DNA from 2 places in the Paenibacillus crassostreae genome. Region 1 is predicted to be linked to the other one. Evidence: riboswitches for the same ligand, from Rfam matches in the RefSeq annotation. Region 1 holds a riboswitch; the other holds the start of a gene.

Region 1 (8,669 bases):
TGCGATCCGTAATATTTTTCATGTGCGGTTTAAACTTGGACAATTTGATCCTTCAGAGAATAACCCATACGCAGCGATTCCAAGTTCAGCATTGATGTCACCAGAGCATAGTAAACTGTCGCACAAGGCCGCGCAGGAATCGATAGTTCTATTGAGGAATGAGGGAGGATTATTACCCTTATCTCTAAAAAATACGGAGAGTGTTGCAGTCATTGGTCCTCTTGGGGATATTGTATATACAGATTGGTATAGTGGGACACTTCCATACTCGGTTACACCATTTGCGGGGATTTCCAAGAAATTAGAGGGTTCTGGTCGACACGTTAGCTATCATAGTGGTGATGATGTGATCAAGCTCAAGACAGTAGGAAGCGGTTGGTATGTCGTTGCCGGTAAAGAAACTACAGCACCTCTAATGCCTCAACCAGATGGTGGGAATGACAAGCGTGCATTATTTAAGCATACCGACTGGGGGTATGGTAGTCACACCTTACAATCCATTGCTAACGGATTATATGTCACGGCTAATGATGAGTTGACCCTTCATGCTTCAGCTGAACGAGTATGGGGTTGGTTCGTGAAAGAAGTGATGGATATCTCTTCACAAGATGATGAGTATGTAAGTATGAAGACGTGGAATGGACATCCGATTAGACTTTCAACAGATGAATATGGAGCAACTGTACTACGTGGTAGTGAAGATAAGGAATCATTACATGATACAAACTTCACGAAGGAAGTGGTATCCGATGGTCTTGCAGAAGCCATTAAAGCGGCACGTGAGAATGAGGTAGCCGTAGTATTTGTTGGAAATAGCCCTTTTGTGAATGGAAAAGAGGAAGTGGATCGTCCTGGGATTGAGTTACCTCCAGCCCAAGTTGAGTTAATTAAAGAAGTCTGCAAAGTTAATCCTCGTACTGTAGTTGTTATTGTAGGAAGTTATCCTTATGCTCTAGGAGAGATAGCTGAGATAGCACCAGCGATTATATATTCATCTCATGGAGGACAAGAGCTAGGAAATGCTATTGCAGATGTTCTATTCGGTGATTATAGCCCTGCTGGACGCTTAAATATGACCTGGTACCAAAATGAAGCACAACTAACTGACTTCTTAGATTACGATATCATTAAAACAAATCGTACCTATATGTATTTCGATGGTAAACCGCTCTATCCATTTGGTTATGGGCTGACGTATAGCGAGTTCAACTATAATAATATGATAGTAGCCAAGTCCTCTTACCATGACTCTGAGACAATCCAACTCGAGATGGAAGTAACGAATACGGGAGACATGGTCAGTGATGAAGTAGTACAATTATATGTTAAGGCCCTTCAATCTCGAGTGAAGACCCCTATCAAGCAATTGAAAGCATTTAGACGAATTAATCTTGAACCAGGTCAAAAAAAGAAAGTAAGCTTCCAAATTCTAGTATCTGAACTAGCGATTTGGGATGTAACAAGGGACCGTTTCTGCGTGGAGTCGGGCGGATATCAATTGTTAGTAGGAAGTTCTTCGGAAGATATTCGTTTGGACACTACTGTTCAAGTTACTGGAGAGGCCATTCCACATCGTGATTTGACGGGGATGACTTATGCTGAGAACTATGATGATTATCAAGATGTTATCTTAGATGAATGTTTGGAAGGTCGCACGGGAGTAAGAGCAGTGAACGATCAAGGATGGGTTGTTTATCACGATGTTGAATTTAAGAAGACTGTAGATTCCCTTGAAATGCGTGTATCAGGAGGAATAGCAGGTGGGAAAGTGGAGTTACGATTGGGGAGCCCTGAGGGAACGCAAGTAGGTCATTGTACGATCTTACCTAGTCATCGTGGTGAATGGTCAACGGTTACCTGTGATGTGGAGGAGGGTTTAGAGGGGATTCACTCTATATATCTAGTCTTACAGGGAAGTGTGAGTATTAGTCATTTTACCTTATCATCGTAAGTAACCATATTACATGGAAGGGGCATTGGAATTGGGAGACAAGCATTTTAAAGAAACAGTTGAGCTAACTTTGAAAGTTATAGGGGGAAAGTGGAAGCCGGTTATACTTTGTCACTTGACAGAGGGGACGCATCGATTTGGTGAGTTGAAGCGGGAGATGCCTATTACGCAAAAAATGTTAACACAACAATTAAGGGAGCTAGAAGATGACGAGATCATCATTCGTAAAGCGTATTCACAAGTACCTCCAAAAGTAGAGTATTCTTTAACGGAGTATGGGCAAACGGTCAAGGAGTTGCTTAATACCCTATCGAGCTGGGGTGAGAAGCATCAGGAAAGGCTTGAACACTAACACTAAATTAGAATCAAATTGCTCTTCGTAGTACCCATTTGGTAACTACGTTACATAAAAGTGCGTACTTTTATTATTGATAAAGTGTGGCTAGAATAAGGATTGTTAAGTCTAGAACATTTTAGAGGAGCGAATGACATATGAAATTACAATTAGCGTTAGACCTTGTCGATATTCCAGGAGCTATTGAAGTTGTGAAACAAGTCGAGTCTTTTGTTGATATTGTTGAAATTGGTACACCGATCGTTATTAATGAAGGATTACACGCGGTAAAAGCTCTTAAAGAAGCCTTTCCTAATATGACAGTACTTGCAGACTTAAAAATTATGGATGCAGGTGGATATGAAGTTATGAAAGCAGTTGAGGCTGGTGCAGATATCGTCACAATTCTTGGAGTAGCAGAGGATGCTAGTATTAAGGGTGCAGTTGAGGAAGCCAAAAAACATGGTAAGCAAATATTGGTCGATATGATTGCCGTGAAGAATCTAGCTGTGCGTGCAGCAGAGGTTGATGCTTTAGGCGTCGATTACATTTGCGTTCATACGGGCTATGATCTTCAAGCAGAAGGACAAAATTCCTTTGAAGATCTCCGGACGATCAAAGCGGTTGTAAAAAATGCAAAAGTAGCTGTTGCGGGTGGTATTAAACTCAGCACTTTACCGGAAGTTATTGCAGTTAATCCAGATCTTGTTATTGTTGGCGGGGGTATTACAGGGGAAACCAATATGAGTTCAGCTGCTTCTGAGATGAAGCGACTAATTACCCAAGGTTAATAACGATAATGCAAACGAAACGATACGTTGTTACGGTATTGGACGAGTTGAATAACTCTGCTGATCAACTCGTAGATCAGCAGTTGGAGCTACTTGTTGAGCAAATAGGTGAAGCAAAGAGAATATTCGTAGCCGGGGTAGGACGCTCTGGACTTATGATGCGTGCCTTTGCGATGCGACTGATGCACCTTGGCAAAGATGTATACGTTGTCGGAGAGACTGTTACGAGGAGCCTTGCTAAGGGAGATCTTCTTATTATTGGATCAGGTTCAGGTGAGACGAAGTCACTTATTCCAATGGCAGAGAAGGCACAAAGCTTGGAGGCGTGTGTGGCCGTGATGACTTTATCTCCTGTATCTACGGTAAGCAAGCTTTCTAATATTATCGTTACAATGCCTGGTGCGTCTAAGGATCAGTTGCACCATGAGGCAGTCACGATTCAACCCATGGGATCACTTTTTGAGCAGATGCTATTACTCATATGCGATGCGGTTGTTTTACGCCTGATGGAGATACAGTCTTTGAATGGTCAGGCTATGTACGGAAATCACGCTAACTTAGAATAAAGATATGGTGGTCCCAAGGGATCACCTTTTTTGCATTTAAGTTACCAGTTCGAATCGGCAAACCCTATGCGGAGTTGAATGAGAATATCGGTTAAAGTGAGATATTGTTAATAGATTGGCTATTGAAATAGGAAGTATAATAGTATAGTTGTATGAAAGAGAGGTAAATAATCATGTCAGAAACATCGGCTGATCAGACGCGAACGAAGCCCCAAGGGAATAATGGTCCACGTATTCTTCGAGAGAAAGCTACTGTGGCTATTATGATTCAAATGTATTGTATGGGACAAGGGCATATTCGGAATGAGAGTGTTGAGATGGGACCAGGTGAATTGTGCGCTGATTGTAAAGATCTTTTTCAATACTCCCACTTGCGACTGGCCCTTTGTAAATTTGGTGAGGGTAAAACGACATGTGAGAAATGTCCAGTTCATTGTTATAAGCCAGACCGACGCCAACAAATTAAAGCCGTGATGAAATATGCTGGACCACGCATGTTATGGAGCCATCCACTAGTAGCACTACGGCATGCTTTAGATGGGTTTACTAAGTGATTGCACAGATTGTTCACTTGTGAATTGGTAGGGCAAGTATGTATAATGATAAAAATTAGCCGTTTCTGCTTGTGTGAATAGTTTCACTAGTTCGAGAGATAGCTGTGTTATCCTATATCCTGTATCTCTCCAAGGGTCAAAATCAGATGATTTGACTCTTTTTTGTTTTTATTATTTTTTAGGAGCACCTCTACTTATTCTAGTCATGGGAATAGGAATTTGGTTGACGATTCGTTTGGATTTACTTCAATTACTTCGACTACCTAACTGCCTTCTTGGGCAAGATCATTTATTAAGTTGGATGCCATTTGGTTAATTGCAGATATTGTTAATGCATTGATGGCATTCCCTAACTTGATTGCTTTATTAGGCCATTCTGGTGTTGTTGTTGCTGAGACTCGATTGTATATGGATGCTATAGGCAAGAATAAGCGAAAGAAACCATTTCGTGAAATTAATAGTAAAGTAAGCTGAATTTAAAAGCTATGGGGTACGAGGCTTTCCTATACCATGGTTTTTATATTCTTTGAAGGGATCAAGCTGACATTGTTGAATAATTTAAAGAGACTCTCAAATTTTAATAATATAATGTATAAGTTGAGTCGTACTAAATTACAAATTCACGATGCTTTTAAGGAGATATAATATCATGCATACACACACCAGTCTTTTAGAACAATTGCAACAAATGAGAATTAATCAACAAAGTGTCGTCTTAGTTCACTCTTCCATGAAAAGTCTGGGAGAGGTAGAAGGTGGGGCAAATACTGTCCTTGACGTGTTAGAAGAATATATGAAGGACGGACTTCTTGTACTTCCTACGCATACCTGGGCTAATATCAATGAGAACAATCCTAAATTTTATGTGGAGCAATCACCTTCGTGCATTGGGATATTACCTGAGTTATTCCGTAAACGACATGGAGTAATTCGCTCTTGGCATCCTACACATTCGGTAGCAGCGAAAGGGCAAGATGCAGACTGGTTCACAAAAGGTGATGAAGCCTTTGATACACCTTGTGCTAGAGGATCAGCTTGGGGTAAGTTGTTAGATCATCAAGCAACTATTCTGTTAATTGGCGTGGATTTACGAAGAAATACCTTTATGCATGGAGTAGAGGAATGGCTTGATATTCCAGGTCGCATGACTGAACACCATGAGAAGTTACAGACTATTCTAGGTGACGGAACGATTATTGAAGTACCGTCTCGCAGACATTGTGGACAAGCTTGGTCAGAGTATTTCTGGAAGGTCGAGGATGTAATGGTGAAACACGGTGCGTTGGTTTTTGGTGAATTAGGCGATGCGGTTGTACGAATATGTGACACGGTCAAGATGACTGACATTCTGACAGAAATGCTCCGCGAGGATCCTGATTTATTCTCAGATAATGAACCTTTAAGTCAACATATGAAACAGCTATTTGATAACTAACAAGGAAGAAGGATGAGGTAGATGAGTGATTTGAAGTGGTTAGAAGATTGGTACGAGAGTCATTGTGATGATGCATGGGAGCATATTCATGTAATAAAGATCGAATCGATCGATACCCCTGGGTGGAGAGTAACGGTACCAATACTTGAGACTGAATTAGCGGGGAAGGAATTAAATGAGATCATTATAGATCGGGATGATCATGATTGGGTAAGATGCTGGATCAAAGATGGACAGTTTGAAGGTGCGGGCGGATTAAGAAATTTAGAAGAAATGATCCACCTTTTTAAAGAATGGGCAGAAGGTTAACGCAAGGAAGTCAAAGGATCAGGAGATGATTTGCAATGGGTTTAACTGACTCTTTCCTGTCGATAGAATCCTTGATGTGGTTATTTCTAGCGGTATTTATGATCCATGATCTAGAAGAAATCATATTTGTTGAATCCTGGATGAAGAAGAACTTCCCTAGAATTAATAGGTTCATACCAATGATTGCGAGGAAATTAGTCAAGAACATGTCAGAAGTGAAATCATCTCAGTTTGCGGTTGCTGTCTTCGTGGAGTTCATCGTTTTTATACCCATAACTTATTGGGCAGTTGAGCAGAATCACTATGTTCTATTCGTTGGGTGTAATGCCCTGATGTTGGTCCATGTATTTACTCATGTAGCACAATCCTTGGTTGTGAAATCGTACACTCCGGGAGTAGTGACAGCGCTAATCATGATCTTACCTTATTCGGGATATTTGTTTTATAGAATGATCAACGAAGATCTAGTTACCCTACAAGAGGTGTTGCGATATGCACCGACAGGACTATTTGTACTTCCGCTAGTGCTACTAGGACATAAGGTAGGTAAGTTCGTGATCCGAGAATGATCTGCTACTGCAAACAGCAACGTCCTGTATATACAGTAAGTAATAAAGTTTTGTTAGATTGGGAATGTCATTGTTCCCATTTATGTGTTAATATGGATTCAATTGAATACGATTGATCACTAGGGGTGCTATTTAGCTGAGACGGATGTGTTTGATTCCAAACCCTTTGAACCTGATCTGGATTATACCAGCGTAGGGAAGTGAGCTTGAAAGATTTAGTTATGATAGCTTTGTGTACATTTATTTGTCTGCATTCTATGAACTATTGATATTAGGCCGCCTTCTATGCTGAAGGTGGCTTTTTGTTTTTTCTGATAATTCAGTAATGTGTCTGAAGAAAAAATGGAAGGGAGTGTAATGAGGGTGCGAGAATTGCATGTGATTTCGAATGGTCAGTCTGAGTTAGAACACTTTGCAAGGGTAGCGGCACTTATTCATCCCTATGTGACAGCCTTTCACTTGCGGGAGAAAACGAGTCAGGCACTGGAGTTATGGAAGGGAGTGATGGCTTTAAGAACGAGTGGAGTACCTCTTAGTAAAGTGATTATTAACGACCGAGTTGATGTAGCATGCGCGTCTGGCGTAGGGGGTGTTCAGTTAAACTACCAAAGCTTGGAGGTGTGGGCAGTCAGAAATGCTTTCGCCAATATGCGTATAGGACGTTCAGTTCATGATGTTCAAGAAGCAGAACAGATGAGTTATCAAGGGGCTGATTATCTAATATATGGACATATATTCCCAACAGATTCTAAGCCAGGACAGCTAGCCAGAGGAACGAAGGCATTAGAAGAAGTTGTAAAAAGAGTGCGTGTTCCAGTCATCGCGATTGGTGGGATTAAACCTGAAAATGTGCAGCAGATTATGGTAACTGGAGCAGCAGGGATTGCAGTCCTATCTGGAATTACAGCTGCAGACAACCCATTACAGTCAGCGAAGAATTACCGCGATGCTTTAGACATTTAATCAAATGCTTCCGATGCTAGTTTTTCGAGGTTACTCAAGATGTACATGCACAAAAACTTTTAGGAGGGTATTCGTCATGGTGAGAAAAGCGGATGTCATTATAGTGGGTGGGGGAGTGATAGGAAGTTCGATCGCTTATTATATGTCAGCAAGAGGGATGAAAGTTATTCTATTGGAACGAGATCGTCTAGGAAGCCAAGCATCGAATGCGGCAGCAGGAATGCTTGCAGTGCAAGCGGAAATTACTGAGGCTGGGCCTATGTATGATATGGCGCGTGCCAGCCGGGCATTATTTCCACAGCTCGCAATGGATCTGAAAGAATTAACCGGAATAGATATTGGCTTGAAGCGTAAAGGAATGTTACGTGTGGCAGCGACTGAGGCAGATGTAGGAGAAGTTCAACGTATCTTAGATTTTCAAAAGAAAGAGGGGGAACGAGCGGAATGGTTATCAGCAAAACAAGTAAGACAACAGGAGCCAGGTATATCCTCTGAAATACAGGGGGCTATGTTTGTAGAAGAAGATAGTCATGTGGATGCACCAGAATTATGTTATGCATATGCAAAAGCTGCGGCGGCGCTCGGAGCACAAATAAATGAGTTTACAGAGGTGAAATCGCTTCTTTATACTCAGGGACGAATTACTGGTGTCGTTACAGGTGAAGAAGAACTTTTTGCTGATCAAGTGGTTGTTGCTTCGGGAACATGGAGCGGTCCACTACTTGCACAGGCTGGACTAACATGTCCGATTTATCCGGTCAAAGGGGAGTGTTTCTCTGTACTGAGTCATTCACAGTTAATCCAATCGACCATATTTAGTGACGGTTGTTATCTCGTTCCGAAGAAGGGAGGACGGATCGTGGTTGGAGCGACTATGATTGAACATAGTTATGATCGTAGAGTTACAATAGGTGGGATTTCTAAGTTATTAGAAGCAGCGAAACGTATTCTTCCAGATATTGTCGATGCGGAATGGGAGCAGGCATGGTGCGGGTTACGTCCACAGACAATGGATGGGTTACCTTATTTAGGTGAACATCCAAAGTTGAAGGGGTTATATGTAGCAACAGGTCATTATCGCAAAGGAATTCTACTTAGTCCAATTACAGGTAAGCTTGTTGCAGATTGGGCAGAAGATAAGTCAGAACAGGTACTTTCACTTGCATCCTTTAGAGTGGATCGGCATCAGAATGACCC
Region 2 (5,432 bases), 360 kb from region 1:
AGTATGATTATGGACGCGAACATTTCATCAGTATGCAAGTTGCTTGACATTCTTCGGCTATAGTAACCTAAGCCCTTCGTGCCCCCTAGCCATTCTCCAATCGTAGCTCCAACGACACAATATACGATGGATAATTTCAATCCGGAGAAGAAGGAAGGTAAGGCAATAGGTATTTCAATTGTACGGAAAATATCCCAACGATTCGCATTCATCGTCATCAGTAACTCTGTATACTCAACATCCCCCTTCTTGAGACCGTCATAAGTACTCACGACTATGGGGAAGAATGCTGTTAGAAATACTACAGCTACCTTACTCCAAAGGGTATAACCAAACCACATAATGAAGATTGGAGAGAGTGCAATTAAAGGAACGGTTTGGCTAATAATCATGAAAGGATAGAGTATTTTCTCAAGTGGACGTGAAATATGCATCCCTGCAGCAAGTAGAACTCCGAGACTAACGGATAGCATAAAACCTACGGCAATTTCCTCTAAAGTAGCGATTAAATGTCTTCCAATTAAGAGATATCTGTTCTCATATAACGCAAGTGCAATGGATGTGGGGGCAGGAATAATGAAGGAATGTACCCAATCAAGACGAACTACTGATTCCCAAGTAATGATGAGCAGTAGTACAAGTAGTAGAAACCATCCATAATCGTGTACCCAGCGTTTAGAAAGTGGTCTTCTCATGTAATTGTCGCTCCAAATCCCGTCTCAATTGTATAAATTGAGGGTTATAGTTCATTTCATAATGTCTAGGTCTAGGCAAATCGACAATGATCTCTTCTACACCCTGAGTACTATCTTTGGCCATAATATAGATTCGATCACTTAATAGAATGGCTTCTTCTAGATCATGCGTGATGAAGAGAACTGTTTTTTTCAGATCCTCCCATATCTCCAATAGCCAGCGATGCATCTCTCTCTTTGTCATGGCGTCAAGTGAGCCAAAGGGTTCATCCAATAACAACAGGTCTTGCCCTGTTAGAAGTGTTCTTAGAAGAGCAACACGTTGTCGCATGCCACCAGATAATTCATTGGGATAGGATTGTTCATGATTATCAAGTCCAAACTGTTTTAAAGCTACTTGGATTTTTGTAATAAAGTCCTTTTTATCACCACGGTTAGGTTGCTGATTAAGTTCCCAAGGTAGTAGGCAATTGTCTAGAACGGTTCTCCAGGGTAACAGTAGATCCTTTTGAGGCATGTAGGCTGCTTTTCCTAACCGATATTGTACCTTTTCACCATGTATTCGTATGTCTCCGCTAAGAGGCGCCAGGAGTCCGGCAATAAGCTTGAGGAGAGTACTCTTACCCGAACCGCTAATTCCAATTAGTGATACGAACTCCCCTGCACGTACATCCATAGATAATCCTTGAATCAAAGGTGTACTACATGTTTGAGTAAAAGAGAAATTTAAATCATGTAATGAGAAAATCGCTATCAACTCCTCACTTTCTGTAAACAAATAAGACCCAACCATTCCGTAAGGGAATAATTGGGCCGAAAATTCCATTCAAGCAATAACTGCGTGAGCGAAAGGATTCCGTTCCACTTCCCTCCGCTGGTATAATCCAGATCAGGTTCCAAGGGTCCGGAACTTCAAGTTCCATCTCAGTCGTTAGACTCCCCTAGTGAAATACAAAGGTCTTATTAAATTTATAATGCATCTAATATAACATAACTTACAAAAATATGTATAATATTTTTTTATTCGAAGGGTTAAGTCCAATACCAGTAGAAGCTGTCTCGATCCCAAGCAGCTCTTCCACCATGTAATTTCTTAAAAGCCTTTTTAACATCCTTTGCAATGGATGAATTACCATGTTCATTAACGTATATATACTGTTCACCGAAATGTTCTGAAATATGAGTAACTGCTTCGGTTTGTAGTAATTTGCCAGAGGACTTTACTTCGTTATACATCCACTCGGCAATTTGATCTGCTGACCATTCCATGTTGATCACTCCTTGTACATTGATATTACCTCAGTAGATAAGCGAGTACAATAAAAAATGCAGCTTAGCCTAAAAAGTAGGTTAGCTGCATTTTTTATTATTGTAACATTCTTATTAACTATACCAGCCCCAGATGAAGATGAATAAGGAACCGAAAATGGTGACTAGACCCACGAATAATGCATAGGCAATATTAATGTAAAGTTCCTTCTTGGTACTAGCTAATTCATTAATATGCATAAATACAAATAGCTGTAGTGAGGCCTGAATAATGGCCGTTACCGTTAGAATTCCAATTTTAGAAGCAATGGGAATGTCGAGCAGGACGGTTAAGGCAACAGCAGAAAGGACGAGGGATGAAAGATAGCCGATTACATGGCGAATTGGAAATAACTGTCTTATCATGTCACATCAGTCCTTTCAAGTAAACGAAGCTAAAGATAAAGATCCAAACGACGTCTAGGAAATGCCAGTAAAGAGAGAATATAAAGGACTTGTTAGTAGTAGCTAACGTTAAGCCCTGTCTCTTGACTTGAATTAATATTGCTATTCCCCACAACAGACCAAATCCTACGTGAGCACCATGCGTTCCTAATAACACGAATAATGCGGATACGAATGCGCTAGTCGATAAAGTGGCACCTTCATGTACATAGGTAAAGAATTCTGAAATTTCTATACCTAGGAAACCTAGACCCATGATTAATGTCAGAATCATAAAGACCATCATCGGTTTCTTCAAACCAAGTCGCATACTGTGTATCGCAAGACCTATGGTAAAGCTACTTGTAAGGAGCAAGAACGTCTCGACCAATACGCCTGAGAGTTCGAATATTTCAGGACCACTGGGACCTGCTGCAAATCGATTAACCAATACTAAATAGACAGTAAATAGGGTGGCGAATAGAGCAATTTCAGCACCTAAAAATATCCAAAATCCGAATATTTTGTTGCTGTTTTCTTCTGATCCGTACTCAAGCGGTTTAGTAGCATCTATGTTCATAGTGTTTCACCCCGCAATTTCTTTTCTGTCTCCATAATTTCTTTAACGGAAACGGTTATCCCATGATCGCGATCGAAGGACATCGTTGCCATAACGATAATGATTCCAATTCCTGCTATGATGGCTGGAATAAACCAACTAAACACCATTGCGAATCCAAAGGCGAAGAAAATTGCCCCAAGAATAATAGGTTTCCCAGTATTACTTGGTAGATGGATCGGTTTGATTTCTTCATCAAAAATGGAAATATTGTCATGCTTAGCAGCCCATAATGCATCTCTCGTTTTCACATTCGGAGTGACAGCGAAATTGTATGCAGGAATCGGACTGCTTGTTGCCCATTCCAACGTACGTGCATCCCATGGATCTCCATTCGTTTCACGAGGGCTGTAACGAATACTATAATAAATATTATATACAAGGATAGCGAATCCAATGGCAAGCCCTAAAGCACCAACAAATGATAACATGTTGAGCGGACCGAAGCCTGTTTCTTCCGAGTACGTGTACATCCGGCGAGTCATCCCTTTTAGACCAAGGAAGAACAGTGGGAAGAATGTCACGTTGAAGGAAATAGCGATCCACCAGAATGCGTGTTTTCCAAGACGATCGTTCAGCTTGAAGCCGAATACTTTCGGGAACCAATAATGGAAGCCCGCAATAACGGCAAAGACTGTACCTGGTATTAGAACGTAGTGGAAATGGGCTACCAAGAACATTGTATTATGGTATTGGTAATCGGCACTGGCCATTGCTAGCATGACACCAGTCACACCACCGATGGTAAAGATCGGAATAAATGCTAATGAATATAGCATTGGTGTTGTAAAGCTGATCTTTCCTTTTCGCATGGTGAATAACCAGTTAAAGATTTTGACTCCTGTAGGAACTGATATTGCCATAGTTGTTATGGAGAAGAATCCATTAACCATAGCTCCTTGACCCATCGTATAGAAGTGATGCGCCCATACTAAGAAGGACAAGAGTGAGATAATGACCATACTCCATACCATGGATGAATATCCGTATAAGTTCTTCTTCGAGAATGTTGAGATAATCTCACTGTATATCCCGAATGCAGGAAGAATAACGATATATACTTCAGGATGTCCCCATACCCAGAAAAGGTTGGCCCATAACATATCCATCCCACCATTGGCCATGGTGAAGAATTGGGAGCCAAATATTCGGTCAAACATCATCAGAGCAAGTGCTATCGTTAATACGGGGAAAGCAAAAGTAATAATGACGCTAGTAATGAGAGAAGACCATGTAAACATCGGCATACGCATAAGCTTCATACCAGGTGCACGCATCTTCAGGATCGTAACAATAAAGTTAATCCCTGTTAATAATGTACCGATACCAGAAATCTGTAATGCAAGAGAATAATAGTTATTCCCTACCGTAGGGCTAAATTCTATACTGGCTAATGGGAAATAAGCTGTCCAACCTGCGTCGGGTGAACCTCCGATAACAAACGAAAGGTTCAATAACATAGCCCCAAAGAAGAATAACCAGAAGCTAATGGCATTCAAACGGGGGAATGCTACATCTCTTGCACCAATCTGTAGTGGAACAACGACGTTCATTATACCAATGATAAAAGGCATAGCCATAAATAAAATCATGACCAAACCATGAGTCGTAAAGACTTCATTGTAGTGCTGTGAGTCTAGAAAAGTATTTTCTGGAACAGCGGTCTGAAACCGCATCATGATGGCATCTACACCACCACGGAACAACATGATCAGAGCGGATAAAATGTACATGACTCCGATGCGCTTGTGGTCAACGGTAGTTAGCCATTCACGCCAAAGGTAACCCCACTTCTTGAAGTAGGTTAGTCCAACGATAATCGCAATGGTAGCGAGAACTATGCTTGCCATCGCGCCATAAATCATCGGTTCACCTGTTACGAAAAATTCGTCCCATTTCATTAGGATTTGACTCCTTTCAGTGTGTGTTTATAACATATTTGTTGGACTTTAGTTGTAGATTATCTGTCTAATGTCCTTCATGGTTGGTATGATCTGTGTGTTCGATATCACCGCTACTGTCCTCAGCTGGAGATTGAGGTAATGGTTCATTTGGATCAACATTGGGTACGGAATCGAACTCAGTTTCTTCGGGACTAGTAGGAGGTGTTGGATGCTCTTCCTTGTTCTCCTGATGTTCAACATTTCCATTCTCCATGTCGGTGTGATACATATGATCCGCATGATCTCCAGGGGCAGGGCTAAATGATAAATGGTTTGTAGAGAAAGATTCGCGTCCTACGTGAGCTGTAGCTAAAAGACTTGTGAATTTTTCCTCATCTAATGCTGGAGCAGTTGTTTTGACTTCATCAACCCATTCAGTAAATTGTTCTGAAGACATAGCTAGTGTTTCGAATTCCATGTGTGCAGAACCCTCACCACTGAAATTCGTATTTCTACCTAAGTAAGAGCCTGGTACATCTGCAA

The links. Region 1 has a riboswitch for thiamine pyrophosphate ahead of LPB68_RS19265 (thiamine phosphate synthase). Riboswitches for the same ligand answer to the same signal wherever they lie in the genome.
Region 2: it holds a riboswitch for thiamine pyrophosphate, as region 1 does, so the genes downstream of both, LPB68_RS17500 (ABC transporter ATP-binding protein) here and LPB68_RS19265 (thiamine phosphate synthase) in region 1, are expected to answer to the same signal.

Annotation. Positions count from the first base shown of each region.
Region 1 covers NZ_CP017770.1:4,161,733-4,170,401, forward strand. The annotation lists gene LPB68_RS19225 (glycoside hydrolase family 3 C-terminal domain-containing protein) at 1-1,951, shown strand, start outside; gene LPB68_RS19230 (winged helix-turn-helix transcriptional regulator) at 1,965-2,303, shown strand; gene hxlA (3-hexulose-6-phosphate synthase) at 2,444-3,076, shown strand; gene hxlB (6-phospho-3-hexuloisomerase) at 3,085-3,642, shown strand; gene LPB68_RS19245 (nitrous oxide-stimulated promoter family protein) at 3,816-4,196, shown strand; partial or broken gene LPB68_RS22440 (alanine:cation symporter family protein) at 4,482-4,670, shown strand; gene LPB68_RS19250 (AAC(3) family N-acetyltransferase) at 4,846-5,631, shown strand; gene LPB68_RS19255 (immunity 53 family protein) at 5,653-5,940, shown strand; gene LPB68_RS19260 (HXXEE domain-containing protein) at 5,976-6,509, shown strand; TPP riboswitch at 6,621-6,725, shown strand; gene LPB68_RS19265 (thiamine phosphate synthase) at 6,867-7,472, shown strand; gene thiO (glycine oxidase ThiO) at 7,549-8,669, shown strand, end outside.
Region 2 covers NZ_CP017770.1:3,799,379-3,804,810, forward strand. The annotation lists gene LPB68_RS17495 (ABC transporter permease) at 1-695, opposite strand, end outside; gene LPB68_RS17500 (ABC transporter ATP-binding protein) at 676-1,521, opposite strand; TPP riboswitch at 1,545-1,648, opposite strand; gene LPB68_RS17505 (DUF6953 family protein) at 1,728-1,964, opposite strand; gene qoxD (cytochrome aa3 quinol oxidase subunit IV) at 2,079-2,369, opposite strand; gene qoxC (cytochrome aa3 quinol oxidase subunit III) at 2,371-2,967, opposite strand; gene qoxB (cytochrome aa3 quinol oxidase subunit I) at 2,964-4,907, opposite strand; gene qoxA (cytochrome aa3 quinol oxidase subunit II) at 4,975-5,432, opposite strand, start outside.